2 regions of the Streptomyces sp. bgisy159 genome follow, and region 2 is predicted to be linked to the other one. Evidence: riboswitches for the same ligand, from Rfam matches in the RefSeq annotation. Region 2 holds a riboswitch; the other holds the start of a gene.
The links. A riboswitch is a leader RNA that binds a small molecule or an ion and turns the genes downstream of it on or off. The one in region 2 is predicted to bind cyclic di-AMP.
Positions count from the first base shown of each region.

Region 1: it holds a riboswitch for cyclic di-AMP, as region 2 does, so the genes downstream of both, AC3ET3_RS03550 (transglycosylase SLT domain-containing protein) here and AC3ET3_RS02390 (C40 family peptidase) in region 2, are expected to answer to the same signal.

Region 1 covers NZ_JBYIQX010000002.1:305,244-312,370, reverse strand. The annotation lists gene AC3ET3_RS03555 (HAD family hydrolase) at 204-1,046, shown strand; gene AC3ET3_RS03550 (transglycosylase SLT domain-containing protein) at 1,125-1,631, opposite strand; cyclic di-AMP (ydaO/yuaA leader) riboswitch at 1,635-1,803, opposite strand; gene AC3ET3_RS03545 (polyprenyl synthetase family protein) at 2,249-3,259, shown strand; gene AC3ET3_RS03540 (LolA family protein) at 3,507-4,718, shown strand; gene AC3ET3_RS03535 (ABC transporter ATP-binding protein) at 4,739-5,725, shown strand; gene AC3ET3_RS03530 (ABC transporter permease) at 5,712-6,719, shown strand; gene AC3ET3_RS03525 (flavodoxin family protein) at 6,736-7,127, opposite strand, start outside.
Region 2 covers NZ_JBYIQX010000002.1:83,458-90,584, forward strand. The annotation lists gene pcrA (DNA helicase PcrA) at 1-1,836, opposite strand, end outside; cyclic di-AMP (ydaO/yuaA leader) riboswitch at 2,095-2,265, shown strand; gene AC3ET3_RS02390 (C40 family peptidase) at 2,274-3,455, shown strand; gene AC3ET3_RS02395 (SLAC1 family transporter) at 3,548-4,525, shown strand; gene AC3ET3_RS02400 (hypothetical protein) at 4,503-4,856, opposite strand; gene AC3ET3_RS02405 (C40 family peptidase) at 5,292-6,374, shown strand; gene AC3ET3_RS02410 (hypothetical protein) at 6,547-7,127, shown strand, end outside; gene AC3ET3_RS02415 (LuxR C-terminal-related transcriptional regulator) at 7,118-7,127, opposite strand, start outside.

The DNA of each region.
Region 1 (7,127 bases), 220 kb from region 2:
ACGGTACCGCCCGAGTCGGTACGTGCGGTAGGTAGCGGAGCATGTTGTTGCCAACCGGTGCAGAACCCGTCAACCGTCCTTTACCCGGCGATGAGCGGAATAGCAGGCGATGGGGGTGGCGTTCACCGGCGCCGGGCGGCGGTGTGCGGGCGATGCCGGGAGACGGCCGCCGGGCGATGGTCCGGTGTCCGTATTCTCTGATCATGCCCGCACCCACCGCATATGCCGACCGCGCTGTGTACCCCGCGTATCCCGGGTACTCCCTCGTCGCCACGGACCTGGACGGAACGCTGCTGCGCGGCGACGACACCTTCTCCGACCGGTCGCTGAACGCGCTCGCGCGGGTCACCGGGGCCGGCGCCCGGCACCTGGTGGTGACCGGCCGGCCCGCGCCGCGGGTACGGCCGCTGCTGGAGAACCTGCGCAGCAGGGGGCTCGCGGTGTGCGGGCAGGGCGCGCAGTTGTACGACGCCGGCGCGGACCGTCTGGTGTGGTCGGTCACCCTGGACCGGGAACTGGCAGAGACCGCGCTCGGCAAGATCGAGGCCGAGGTCGGTTCGGTGTACGCGGCCGTCGACCAGGACGGCGTCGACGGGCTGACGCTGATCGAACCGGGCTACCGGATGCCGCACCCGACGCTGCCGGCGGTGCGGGTGGAGCGGCGCGAGGACCTGTGGGGCGAGCCGATCAGCAAGGTGCTGCTGCGCCACCCCGAGCTGTCGGACGACGAGCTGGCGGCCACGGCGCGCGCGGCGGTGGGCTCGCTGGCCACGGTCACCATGTCGGGGCCGGGTACGGTCGAGCTGCAGCCGTGCGGGGTGACCAAGGCGACCGGTCTCGCGCTGGCCGCCCAGCACCTCGGCATCGGCCCGGCCGAGACGGTGGCGTTCGGCGACATGCCCAACGACATCCCGATGTTCGACTGGGCGGCGCGCGGGGTGGCGATGGCCAACGCCCACCCGGAACTGAAGGCGGTGGCCGACGAGGTCACGCTGTCGAACGAGGACGACGGCGTGGCCGTCGTCCTCGAACGGCTGTTTCCCTGAGGCCCGGTCGGGTCCGGTCCGGCCCGGCCGAGCGGGGCCGGGCCGGACCAGGCATCCGGGGGCTGCTCGGGTGGGTGCTCAGTACGCGCCGAAGACGTTGTCGATCGAGCCGTAGCGGTCGGCCGCGTAGTTGCAGGCGGCGGTGATGTTGGCGACCGGGTCGTACGGGTCGTACGCGGTGCCGGGCACGTGGTACGCCTGGAAGGTCGGGTCGATGACCTGCAGCAGCCCCTTGGAAGGCGTGCCCGCGGCGGCGTTGGAGTCCCAGAGGTTGATCGCGTTCGGGTTGCCGGACGACTCGCGGATGATGTTGCGGTAGATGCCGTCGTAGCTGCCCGGGATGCCGGTCTCGGACATGATCGCCAGGGACTCGCGGATCCAGCCGTCCAGGTTGTTGGGGTACCCGGCGATGGTGGTCGTCGAGGTGGGCGTGGCGGTGGCGGCGCTCGCGGTGGCCGCCCCGAGCAGGGGGAGGGCGAGGACGGCCGCGCCGGCGCCGGCGGCGACGAGGGCACGCAGGCCGCGGGCGGTGCGGGGCCGGGTGGTGCGGCCGGAAGCGGGCAGGGGGGTGCCGTGTGCGGGCATGGGGATGTTCCTCTCCGGCGCCTGCGAGGTGAGCTGTCGGGTTCGGGCGGGGAGGTGCCCGGCCGCGCCCGGTGCGGGCACGGCTTCACCCCGAGCCGGCCGGGTCGCTGCCCGGCGCGGCGGTCTACCTGGGTCCCCCGCTCCTGCCGTACGCGAGTGGTGATCGATGGGTGGGTGCCGGGCGGCGGCAGGATTCGGCGTCCGCTCGACTGGGCGGGAACGTATGCGAGAGCACATGTCGGGAACAAGTGGGGAATTCACATAACGCGCCCATTGGCCGTGCGTGATGCCTATGAGGTGCTTGATCCTTTGCGTTCGCCACGGGTCAACTCGCCTGGGGGGAGCGGGAGAAGGGTGAAGGTGCGGTGGCCGGTCGGCGAGGGCGAGTGAGTCATGTCACCGAGATCCACAATGCATGGTAAATCGGGCAATAGTGGCTATTTCTTCATTAGTCGCCTCGTGGATACTTTCCGGTAAGTCGATAAATGTCCCGTCACGTGAGGCGGTGGGGTCTGATGGTGATCGAAACGTGACCGGATACGCTGACTTGAGTGATGGCAGCGACCTATCGACAAACCGTGAACCGCCGGTAGACACCAGCAGACAGGAGACCCCTCGTGACCGTCGTCGGGCCGTTCGGGCTGAGCGTGCGGGACCAGGCTCTCGAAGCCGATGTCCAGGCTGGATTGGCGGCTGTCGAGGAGGGCCTGCTCGAAGCCACCAAGAGTGAGGTGCCCTTCATCACGGAGGCCGCCCAGCACCTGGTGCGGGCCGGCGGCAAGCGGTTCCGGCCGCTGCTCGTGATGCTCGCGGCGCAGTTCGGTGACCCCTACGCGCCGGGTGTCGTGCCGTCGGCCGTGGTGGTGGAGCTCACCCACCTGGCCACCCTTTACCACGACGACGTCATGGACGAGGCGGAGGTGCGGCGCGGCGTCGACAGCGCGAACACCCGCTGGGGGAACTCCGTCGCCGTCCTCACCGGTGACTTCCTCTTCGCGCGCGCCTCGCAGATCCTCGCCGACCTCGGACCCGAGGCGGTGCGCGTGCAGGCGCTCGCGTTCGAGCGGCTCGTCACCGGGCAGATCCTGGAGACGGCGGGGCCCACGGACGGGCGTGACCCCGTGGAGCACTACCTCGACGTGCTCGGCGGCAAGACCGGGTCGCTGGTCGCGGTGTCGTGCCGGTTCGGCGCGATGATGTCGGGGGCCGACGAGACCGTCGTCGACGTGCTCACCCAGTACGGCGAGCGGCTCGGCGTCGCCTTCCAGCTCGCAGACGACGTGCTCGACATCGCCAGCGACTCCCACGAGTCCGGGAAGACCCCGGGCACCGATCTGCGGGAGGGCATCCCGACCCTGCCCGTGCTGCGGCTGCGGGAACGGGCGGCACGGCTGGGGCTGCCCGAGGACATCGCGCTCTGCGAGCTGCTGGACTCCGACCTCAGCGACGACGCCCGGCACGCGGAGGCGCTGGCCGGGCTGCGCGCCCACCCGGCGCTGGAGCAGGCCCGCCGGGACACCGTGCGCTACGCCCAGGACGCCCGCTCGGCGCTGTCCCCGCTCCCCGACTGCGGCGCCAAGGCGGCCCTGACGGAGCTGTGCGACGCGGTGGTCCACCGAGCGGGCTGACCCGCCGCCCCGGCAGTCGTCGTACGGCGGACTCCCGGCGGCCGTGGTGACGTCGGCGCCGCCCCCGTCCCCTACGGGTCGGGTCCGCCGCCAAGTCGCCCGTGTCATACCGCAGTCGTACGCCGAGTTGGCTCCGCAGGGTGACGTGCGCGGGAGGCGCATGCGGTCAGATGGTGGGTACGGAAAACCACCGCTCCTCACCGTTTCGGGTGAGAATGGCGCCGCCGACTACGGAGGTTAGGCACTCATGGCACCGTACGCATCCGACGACTCCACCAGCACGCGCCGCAAGGCCGTCCGGTACGTCGTCCCGGTCACCGTCGTGGGTGTCGCGGCGGCGACCATCGGGCTCGTCCCGGCGCTCGCCGACTCCGGCGACCCGGACCTGCCCGAGATCACCGCCCAGCAGCTCGTCGAGAAGATCGCCGCGTCGGACGTCGAACGGTTCTCCGGCACCGTGAAGATCACCGCCGACCTGGGGCTGCCCGACTTCGGCGGCCTTGCGGACGGCTTCCTCTCGGCGACCGGAGAACGGGGCGACGGCTCCTCGGCCGACCCCTCGGCCCGCCTCACCGAGCTGGTCACCGGCACGCACACGCTGCGCGTCGCCGCCGACGGCCCCGACCGGCAGCGGCTCTCGCTGCTGGAGAAGGGCGCCGAGTACAGCCTGATCCACAACGGCAAGGACGTCTGGGGCTACGACAGCGCGTCCAACGAGGTCCACCACTCCACCGCCGAGGAGTCCGGGGCGGCGGGCGGGGACCGCGAGCACTCCGCTCCCGTCACGCCGAAGGAACTCGCCGACCAGGCCCTGAAGGCGGTCGACGACACCACCTCCGTCACCGTCGACGGCACCCTGCACGTCGCCGGCCGGGACGCCTACAAGCTGGTCATCCGGCCCAAGGACGACGCCTCCACGGTCGGTGCCGTCACCGTGGCGGTCGACGCGGGCACCGGCACGCCCCTGAAGTTCACCCTGACCCCGGCGAGCGGCGGCGCGGCCGTCGTGGACGCGGGCTTCACCCAGGTGAGCTTCGACAAGCCGGACGCCTCCGCGTTCGACTTCACCCCGCCGAAGGGCGCCAAGGTCACCGAGGCCGACGACGCCGAGTCCGAGGCCGGGGCGAAGGGTCCGGAGGGTTTCGGGCAGGAGTTCCCCGGGCTCGGCGAGACCGACGACGCGAAGGTCCTCGGCGAGGGCTGGGGAGCCATCGCCACCTTCGACTCCGGCGCCGAGGGCCTGGCCGGCCTCCCCTCCGGGGCGGCCGCCGGCGGCGGGGACATGGGCGGCTTCGGCGACTTCCTCGGCTCCTTCGGCGACAAGGTCACCGGGAAGTTCGGCTCCGGTACGGTCTACTCCACCCGCCTCGTCAACGCCCTGGTCACCGACGACGGCAAGGTCTACGTCGGTGCCGTCACCAAGGACGCGCTGGTGAAGGCGGCGGACGGGCAGAAGTAGCCACGGGACGGGAGGGGCCGATGGGCGCGGGACACGGTGACCCGGGGTCACCCGGCGACGGGGGACACCCCGACGACGTCATCCGCACCCGCGGGCTGACCAAGCGCTACCGCGGTGGCCAGCTCGCCGTCGACGCGCTCGACCTCACCGTCCCGCGCGGCAGCGTCTTCGGTTTCCTCGGCCCCAACGGCTCGGGCAAGACCACCACCATCCGCATGCTGATGGGCCTGATCGAGCCGACGTCCGGCTCGGCGTGGGTCCTCGGACAGCCCATGCCGCGCGCCGCCCGCACCGTACTGCCGCACGTCGGTGCCCTCATCGAGGGCCCGGCGCTCTACGGCCACCTCTCCGGCCGGGACAACCTCCACCGCTACGACGCCGCCGACCCGACCGCCGACCCGCGCACCCGGCGCGCCCGGACCGGGGCGGCGCTGGAGCGGGTCGGCCTCACGGCCGCCGCCGGGAAGAAGGCCCGGGCCTACTCGCTGGGCATGAAGCAGCGGCTCGGTCTCGCGGCGGCCCTGCTCCAGCCGCGCCGGCTCCTGGTGCTCGACGAGCCGACCAACGGTCTGGACCCGCAGGGCATGCGGGAGATCCGGGCCCTGGTGCGGGAGCTGGCGTCCGACGGCAGCACCGTCTTCCTCTCCTCCCACCTCCTCGACGAGATCGAGCAGGTCTGCACGCACGCCGCCGTGATGGCCCGCGGCCGGCTGCTCGTCCAGGGAGCGGTGGCCGACCTCGCGGCCCGGGCGCGCGGGCGGCTCGTGGTCACCACCCCGGACACCTCGGACGCGGCCCGGGTCCTCAAGGAGCGGGGGGTGGGGGACGTGGTCGTGGCCCAGGAAGGGCTGCGGGTCACGGGGGACCCGCCCGACGGCGATCCCGCCGAGCTGACCGCCGCTCTGGTGGCGGCCGGGGTGCGGGTGCGTGCGTTCGGGGTGGAACGCGCCTCGCTGGAGGACGCGTTCGTGGCGCTCACGGGGGAGGGGTTCGATGTCGCGGGCTGAGGTGCCCGGCGCCGGGGTGTCCGGTTCGTCGCCGTCGGGTTCGTCGCCGTCCGGTTCGTCATCGTCCGGTCCGGCGCCGTCCGGTCCGTCATCGTCCGGTCCATCGCCGTCCGGTCCGTCGCCGACCGGCGCGGTGATCGTGCGCCCCCGACTCACCTGGTCACTCGGGCTGTTCGTCAGCGAGTTCGTCGTCACCCTGCGCCGCTGGCGCACCGTGGCGCTGCTCGGGGTGCTGGCCGCCGTGCCCGTCCTGGTGGGGATCGCCGTGAGGATCGAGTCGGACGGCGGTGGCGGTGGCGGTGGAGGTGGAGGGGGCGGCGAGGGCCCGGCGTTCATGGCGCAGGTCACCAACAACGGCCTGTTCCTGGTGTTCACCGCGCTCGCCGCGACCCTGCCGTTCTTCCTGCCGATGGCGGTCGGGGTGGTCGCGGGCGACGCGATCGCGGGCGAGGCGAACGCGGGCACTCTGCGCTACCTGCTGGTCGCCCCGGCCGGCCGGACCCGTCTGCTGCTCGCCAAGTTCACCACCGCGGCCGCGTTCTGCCTGGTCGCCACCCTCGTGGTCGCCTGCTCGGCGCTCGCCGTCGGCGCGCTGCTGTTCCCGCTCGGCGATCTCACCACCATCTCGGGCACCCGGATCACGTTCGCCGAGGGACTGCTCAGAGCGCTGCTGATCGCGCTGGTGGTGGCCGCGTCCCTGCTCGGGGTGGCGGCGCTCGGACTGTTCGTCTCCACGCTCACGAACAGCGGCATCGCCGCGATGGCGACCACCGTCGGACTGTTGATCACCGTCCAGATCGTCGACCAGATCCCGCAACTGCACGCGGTCCACCCGTATCTGTTCCCGCACCACTGGCTGTCCTTCGCCGACCTGATGCGCGACCCCGTCTACTGGACCGACCTGCGAGAGAACCTCGGCCTGCAGGCGCTCTACACCGCCTTCTTCGGCTCGGCGGCGTGGGCTCGCTTCACGACGAAGGACATCGGCACCTGATCCGCCCGACCGGGTGTCAGTCCTCGTAGGGGAAGCGCGCGGGGGGTGTCTCCCGCGCGAAGAACGTCTTGGCGCGGGCCAGCGCCTCGGTGTCCGTCAGCACGTCACCGGGCCTGCTGCCGTTGCCCAGCAGCACCCCGCCGAACCGCATGCGCAGGTACGCGGCCGAGTTGCGCAGGGTGCCCACGAGCGGGTCGGCGACCTCGGGCTCGCGGTGCGCGAGTGTGGTCACGCCCCACAGGGTGCGCCCTGCCATCGTTTCCCTGAAGTCGACGCCGGGCGTGCGCAGCCAGCCCGACCAGTGGTCCAGGTAGCGCTTGGTCTGCGCGGAGACCGAGTACCAGTACAGCGGCGAGACGATCACGATGTCCGTCGCGGCGAGCGTGGCGTCCAGCAGCAGCCCGGCGG
Region 2 (7,127 bases):
GAGGGTGCTCGCCTCGTCCTCCCCGCGCTCCTGCTCGAACTCCAGGGCGACGGCGGCGAGCTCCTGGAGGTTCTCGATGCGGGTCTCGTCCTGCGGGTCGGTGGAGGACTGCAGCTCGGCGAGGTAGCCGGTGCGCTCCAGGACGGCTTCCAGCACGGTCGCCGGGCCGGCTCCCGACTCGACGATCGTGCGCAGTTCCTCCATCAGCGCGTTGAACCGCTTGACCGCGTTCGTCGACCGCGCGGCCATGCCGTACGCCTCGTCGACGCGCTTGAGGGCCTGCGGGAAGCTGATCCTCTCGCGCTGGCTCAGGGCGTCGATCATCGCCTCGGCGCGCTCGCCGATGCCGCGCTTGGGCACGTTGAGGATGCGGCGCAGCGGCACGGAGTCCTCCGGGTTGGCGAGGACCCGCAGGTAGGCCAGGACGTCCCGGACCTCCTTGCGCTCGTAGAAGCGGACCCCGCCGACGACCTTGTAGGGCAGGCCGACGCGGATGAAGACCTCTTCGAAGACGCGGGACTGGGCGTTGGTGCGGTAGAAGACGGCGACATCGCCGGCCTTGGCCTCCCCCGCGTCGACCAGGCGGTCTATCTCGTCGGCGACGAACTGCGCCTCGTCGTGCTCGGTGTCGGCGACATAGCCGGTGATGCGCGCGCCCGTGCCCGCGTTGGTCCACAGGTTCTTGGGGCGGCGGGACTCGTTGCGCTCGATGACCGCGTTGGCGGCGGACAGGATGGTCTGCGTGGAGCGGTAGTTCTGCTCCAGCAGGATCGTCGTCGCGTCCGGGTAGTCCTCCTCGAACTGGAGGATGTTGCGGATGGTCGCGCCGCGGAAGGCGTAGATCGACTGGTCGGCGTCGCCCACGACGCACAGCTCGGCGGGCGGCACGTCGTACTCGCTCGGGGGCGCGTCGACGGGGTGCTCGGCGCTGCCGACCAGCTCGCGCACGAGGGCGTACTGGGCGTGGTTGGTGTCCTGGTACTCGTCGACCAGGACGTGCCGGAAGCGGCGGCGGTAGTGCTCGGCGACGTCCGGGAAGGCCCGCAGCAGGTTGACCGTGGTCATGATCAGGTCGTCGAAGTCCAGCGCGTTCGCCTCACGCAGGCGGGACTGGTAGAGCGCGTACGCCTGGGCGAGGGTCTTCTCGAAACCGTCGGCGGCCTGGGCGGCGAAGTCCTCCTCGTCGATCAGCTCGTTCTTCAGGTTGCTGATCTTGGCGCTGAACGACTTGGGCGGGAAGCGCTTCGGGTCCAGGTCCAGGTCCCGGCAGACCAGGGCCATCAGACGCTTGGAGTCGGCGGCGTCGTAGATCGAGAACGACGAGGTGAAGCCGAGCTTCTTGCTCTCCCGGCGCAGGATGCGTACGCACGCGCTGTGGAAAGTCATGACCCACATGGCGCCCGCGCGCGGGCCGACCAAGTGCTCGACGCGCTCCTTCATCTCGCCGGCGGCCTTGTTGGTGAAGGTGATCGCGAGGATCTGCCCGGGGTGCACGTTCCGCTCGGCGAGCAGGTACGCGATGCGGTGGGTGAGCACCCGGGTCTTGCCGGAGCCGGCGCCGGCCACGATGAGCAGCGGGGTGCCGGAGTGGACGACGGCGGCGCGCTGGTTGTCGTTCAGCCCCTCGATCAGCGCGGCGGCGTCCAGGGCGGGGCGCGGGGCGCCGTCGCGGTAGTGGGTGTCCCGGTCCGGGGGCACGTCGAACTTCCCGCCGAACAGATCGTCCGGAACCTGCTCCGGAGCGTGATCGTCCTCGGGCGGCGGCGGGGGTTCCTCCCCGTGCCCGCGGGGGGCCTGGAGGTCCGCCAGGAAGCTGTCGTCAAAGAGGCTGCTCATCGCTCTCCGAGTCTAGGGCGCCTCACTGACAACCGGCCGCCGTACCGGAACATCGGCGTCGGGGGTGAGGATCCTCACCACCTGACGCGCGCGCCGCCCACCTCACCGAACGGGGCCTCACCGTGACCGTCCGAAGCCGGACGAAGAAGGTCACGAAAATGTATCGGGCATATCACCCATCAACCTTCACAGGGGCCACACCGGTTGGCTACCGTGCGGGCGGGCCGTACGACCCCCACCGGCGAACGTCGCCGGGCCGCGCGGCCTCCGCCGAGTCCGGCGCGCCCCTCATGGCGACCGGAGCCGGGGACCCACCGACCTTGGGGTGAATCGGCCCGCCTCCCCTCCCGGGAACGAGCCGTAGGGCAACCCTTCCGATCGTCCGCCCGAACCCGACAGCTAACTCGGTAGGCGGAACATGGAAGGAGTCGCCTCCCTTGGCGTCGCAGCACCGCAAGCCGCGTTCCGCCGGTTCGCGCGTGGCCGGGATCCGCACCCCCGCCCTCGCCACCGCCGCCCTGACCTCCGTGGCCCTGCTCTCCCAGACGGCGAACGCCGCGCCCTCCGACGACGGCAGACCCAGCCTGGAGGAGGTCGAGAAGAAGGTCGACGACCTGTACCGGCAGGCGGAGTCGGCCACCGAGAAGTACAACGCCGCCAAGGAGCGGACGGCCAAGCAGCGCAAGCAGGTCGACACCCTTCTGGACGACGTCGCCCAGCGCACCCAGAAGCTCAACGCGGCCCGCGAGGAGCTGGGTTCCTACGCGGCCGCGCAGTACCGCACCGGTGCGGCCGTGCCGGACACCGCGACCTTCCTGCTCGCGGACTCCGCGCAGGACTACTTCGACCAGTCCCAGCTGATGAACCGGATGACCGACCGTCAGAAGGACGCGGTCGACGACTACATCACCGAGCAGTCGGAGACGATGCGCAAGCGCCGGGAGGCGTCGCAGAGCCTGCAGACGCTGACCGAGACGCAGAACGAGCTCAAGACCGCCAAGGCCACCGTCCAGAAGAAGCTCGGCGACGCGCGCGAACTGCTGGCGGAGCTGACGGCGCAGGAGAAGGCCCGGCTCGCCGAGATCGAGCGGCAGAAGCGGGAGGAGGCCGCCCGCAAGGCCGCGGAGCTGGCCGAGCGGCAGGCGGCCGAGGAAGCGGCCCGACAGGCGGCCGCCCAGCAGGACACCTCGACGCCGGCCGGCTCCACCGCGGACACCTCGGGCTCGACGGCGGCCGCTCCGGCCACCGACTCCTCGTACACCACGAAGGCCGAGAAGGCTCTCGCCTTCGCCCGCGCGCAGGTCGGCAAGCCCTACGTCTGGGGCGCCACCGGGCCCGACTCCTACGACTGCTCCGGCCTCACCCAGGCCGCCTGGAAAGCCGCCGACGTCACTCTCCCGCGCACCACCTGGGACCAGGTCGAGGCCGGCACCACGGTCCCCCTGTCCCAGGCCCAGCCTGGTGACCTCGTCTTCTTCTACGGCGACATCAGCCACGTCGGCCTCTACATCGGCAACGGCATGATGATCCACGCCCCGAAGCCCGGCGCGTACGTCCGTGAGGAGTCCATCTACTACGACGGCGAGTCCTCGATCCACAGCGTGGTCCGCCCGGCCTGACCGCTCCCGGTCTCCCCCGGCCCGGCCGTTTTTGTCGCCGCCCGCGTGCGCGCCCCACTCCGGCGTCGGAGCGGGGTCCGTAGCATCGGTGCATGTCCGGGACGATCACATCGCTGTACGACCGGTGGGGGCGGCGTCCGCCGGCGGCCGGGGCCGCCGTCATGGCGACCGGCATCGTGTCGGTCGGGCTGGACCTGACCGGTTACGACACGCTGTCGCTGATCGCGTTGGCGACAGCGTCGCTCGCGTGGGCACTGCTGGCGGCGGACTTCACCGCGCGGCTGCTGTGGGACCGCAAGCGGTGGCTGGCCGAGGCGGGCACGCCGGGCGCGCTCACCGCCGTGGCCGCGACGGCGGTGCTCGGGACCCGGTTCTCCGCGATGGGCCGGCACACGCTCGCCGGGGCTCTGCTGGCGCTGGCGGTGCTGTGGTGGCCGGTGCTCCTCGTGGACGTCGTGCGGCACCGGCGGGACCGCATGCCGGGCTCGGTGTTCCTGTGCACCGTGGCCACGCAGGCGCTCGCCGCGCTCGGCGCGACGCTCGCCCGGGCGCAGGGCCTGGCCTGGCTCGCGCACGCGGCGCTCGTGGTGTTCTGGCTGGGCCTCGGGCTCTACGCCTTCGCTCTGGCCCATTTCGACTTCCGGGAGATCGCCACCGGCGCCGGGGACCACTGGGTGGCCGCCGGGGGGCTGTCGACCTCCGCACTCGCGGGCGCCAATCTGCTCAGCGCCGACGACACCGGTCTGCGCCTGTGGAACGCCGACGACACGGGCGTCCTGCGCACCGTCACCGCGGCCCTGCTGGTGCTCGCCCTGTGCTGGTACGCCGTGCTGCTGGCCGCCGAGGCGGCGTGGCCGCGCCCGCGCTACGACGTGCGCCGCTGGGCGACGGTGTTCCCGATGGGCATGATGGCCGTGGCGGCTTCGTCGGCGGCCACCGCCGCCGATCTGCCCTGGGCCCGCCGGTCGGAGCACGGGCTGCTGTGGGTCGCGGTGGCCGTGTGGACGGCGGTCGCCGTGGGCGCGGTCGCCTCCGCGCTCGGGGCGATCAGGTCCACAGCACCGCGATGAACACGTTCGCCATGGTGAGCGCCCCGACCAGGCCGAACAGCCGCTTGTCCACCCGCTCCTCGTCGCGCTGCACGTAGACCAGGCCGAGGATCACGATCAGCAGGGCCAGTTTCACCCCGATCTTCACGTTGTTGACGTGGTCGTACTCCGCCTGGTCGAGGCCGACCAGGACCACGCCGGTGACGAGCATGGTGGCCGCGCCGTGCAGCATGGCGGGGACGAACCGGGCGGTGCCCTGGCCCATCGCCTTCATCTGCGTGAGGAACCCGCCGAGGAGCGCGCCGATGCCGATGATGTGCAGGCCGACGAAGAGATGGATGAGTACGTCCATGAGGCCGGATGCTAATCAGCCCCCTGGTCCCCGCCCGACACCGGCCCCGCCGTGAGCGCCCCGTGAGCGCCCCCGGACGGACTGTCCCGCGCCGAATGCGGTGCCATAGCAGCCGTCGCGCCCCGGCCGCCCCGGGTTCCCCGCCTTCGGTCAGCGCCCCGCGTCAACCCGTCGCCCACACCCCGCCCTGCCGGTCAGGTGTGGTCACCGGGCTGTCCGCTTGTGTCATTTCCGTACATCGCGTCACCGACCCCGCACCGGCGGGCCTAGCGTCCTGCAGCAGGTGACCGGCTCCCCACCGCCGCCCGGGCCAGGGGCGGCAGCCGGGCACCACCGCCGAGAGTCCGGCGGCGTCCCGCTCCCCCGTGCGGGCGCCGCCGGGCAACCCCCGCTCCCGGTACCGCGGCGGTCGTACGAAAGGACGTGCAGTCCCAGGTGGCAGCGCACCGCAAGTCCCGACAGCGCTCACTCGGCGGCCATACGGTCCGTACCGCGGCGACCTTCGCCCTCGCGGGCGCGGCGACCGCCACGGCGTTCGACGGCACCGGACACGCCGAGCCGCAGCTGACGCCCGCGCAGGTCAAGGCGAAGGTGGACCAGCTGTACCAGGAGGCCGAGGTGGCCACCGAGAAGTACAACGGCGCCAAGGAGAAGGCCCAGCAGGCCGAGCGGCGGCTGAGGACGCTGCGGGACCAGGCGGCGCGCAAGGCGCAGCGACTGAACTCGGCCCGCGAGGCGCTGGGTTCGATGGCGGCGGCCCAGTACCGCACCGGGACGATCGACCCGGCCGTGCAACTGGCGCTCTCCGACGACCCCGACCAGTACCTCGACGGCGCCGCGTTCGCCGAACGCGCGAACGACCGCCAGTCCGCCACCGTCACCCGGGTGCGCAACGAACTCCGCGAGATCGAGCAGCTGCGCGGCGCGGCCCGCGTCGAACTCGACACCCTCCAGTCCCGTCAGGCTGAGCTGCGGCAGTACAAGAACACGATCACCGGCAAGCTGGACACCGCCCGCCGGCTGCTCGCCCGGCTGACCGCCGAGGAACAGGCCCGGCTCGCGGCCGACGACAGCACCGGGAGCGACGCCCGCGCCTCACGCACCTCCGCGGGCGGACCGCGCGACGGCCTGCGGGCCACCCCCGTCTCCTCGACCACGCAGGCCCCCAACTCCCGCACGGCGGCGGCCGTCGCCTACGCCTACTCCAAGATCGGCAGCCCCTACGTCTGGGGAGCCACCGGCCCGAACGCCTTCGACTGCTCCGGGCTCGTCCAGGCCGCCTACCGCTCCGCAGGCATCTCCCTGCCCCGCACCACCTACGCCCAGATCGACGCCGGCCGACGGGTCTCCCGCTCCGAACTCCTCCCCGGGGACCTGGTGTTCTTCTACTCCGGCATCAGCCACGTGGGCCTCTACATCGGCAACGGGCAGATGATCCACGCCCCCAACCCGTCCTCCTCGGTCCGTGTCGCCCCCATCGACCAAATGCCCTTCGCCGGAGCGACCCGGGTGGTGTGAACGAGACAGCGGGCGCCGCGTCGGGGCGCCGGGGCATGGCCGGAACGGCGGGGGCCGCAACGACCCCGGCTCCGTGGCACGGTAGCGTCACGACCGTCCCCGCCGCGCCTCACCGACCCTCAAGAGAGTCCCGATGTCGCGCTCCCTACTGTCGCCGCCTTCACCGCCGCACTTGCGCGCCTGGCCGGACCGGACCGCGTTGCTGGCCGACCGCGCCCGGGCCCTGGCCGAACTGCACCGCCACAGCCTCGGAGTGCACCGGGTCCTTCTGCTGTGGCTGCTGGCGCTCGCCGCGATCATCGGCTGGGCGCTGCTGGTGCTGCCGCTGCAGCAGTTCGAGGAGCGGGACCCGACGGGCCTCCTCCTCGGCCCGGTCTTCGCACTGCTCGGGCTGGCCTCGCTCACCCCCTCCGTCGTCGCCGTCACCCGCGCCATCCGCCGCGACCGGCAGACGCGCCGGCTCCTCGACGCCTGGCTCGCCCTGGACCACCACCCCCAGACCGACGCCCGCCTGCGCTCCCCCGGCCTGAGCCTGTTCTGGCTGCTGTCCTCCGGCGCCCTGGGCTCGATCGGCCTCTGGGCGTCCGTCGCCTCCGCCGGCCCGGCTGCCGGGCAGAACGGCTACGCCCGCGCCGCCCTCGGCCTGGGCATCGGCACCATCCTGTGGCTGACCGGGCTCATCGGTGCGATCAACGCCGTACGCCACTACCGCTGGGCGGTGCGCGCCCTGCGGGCCGCGCCCGTCAGACGAGG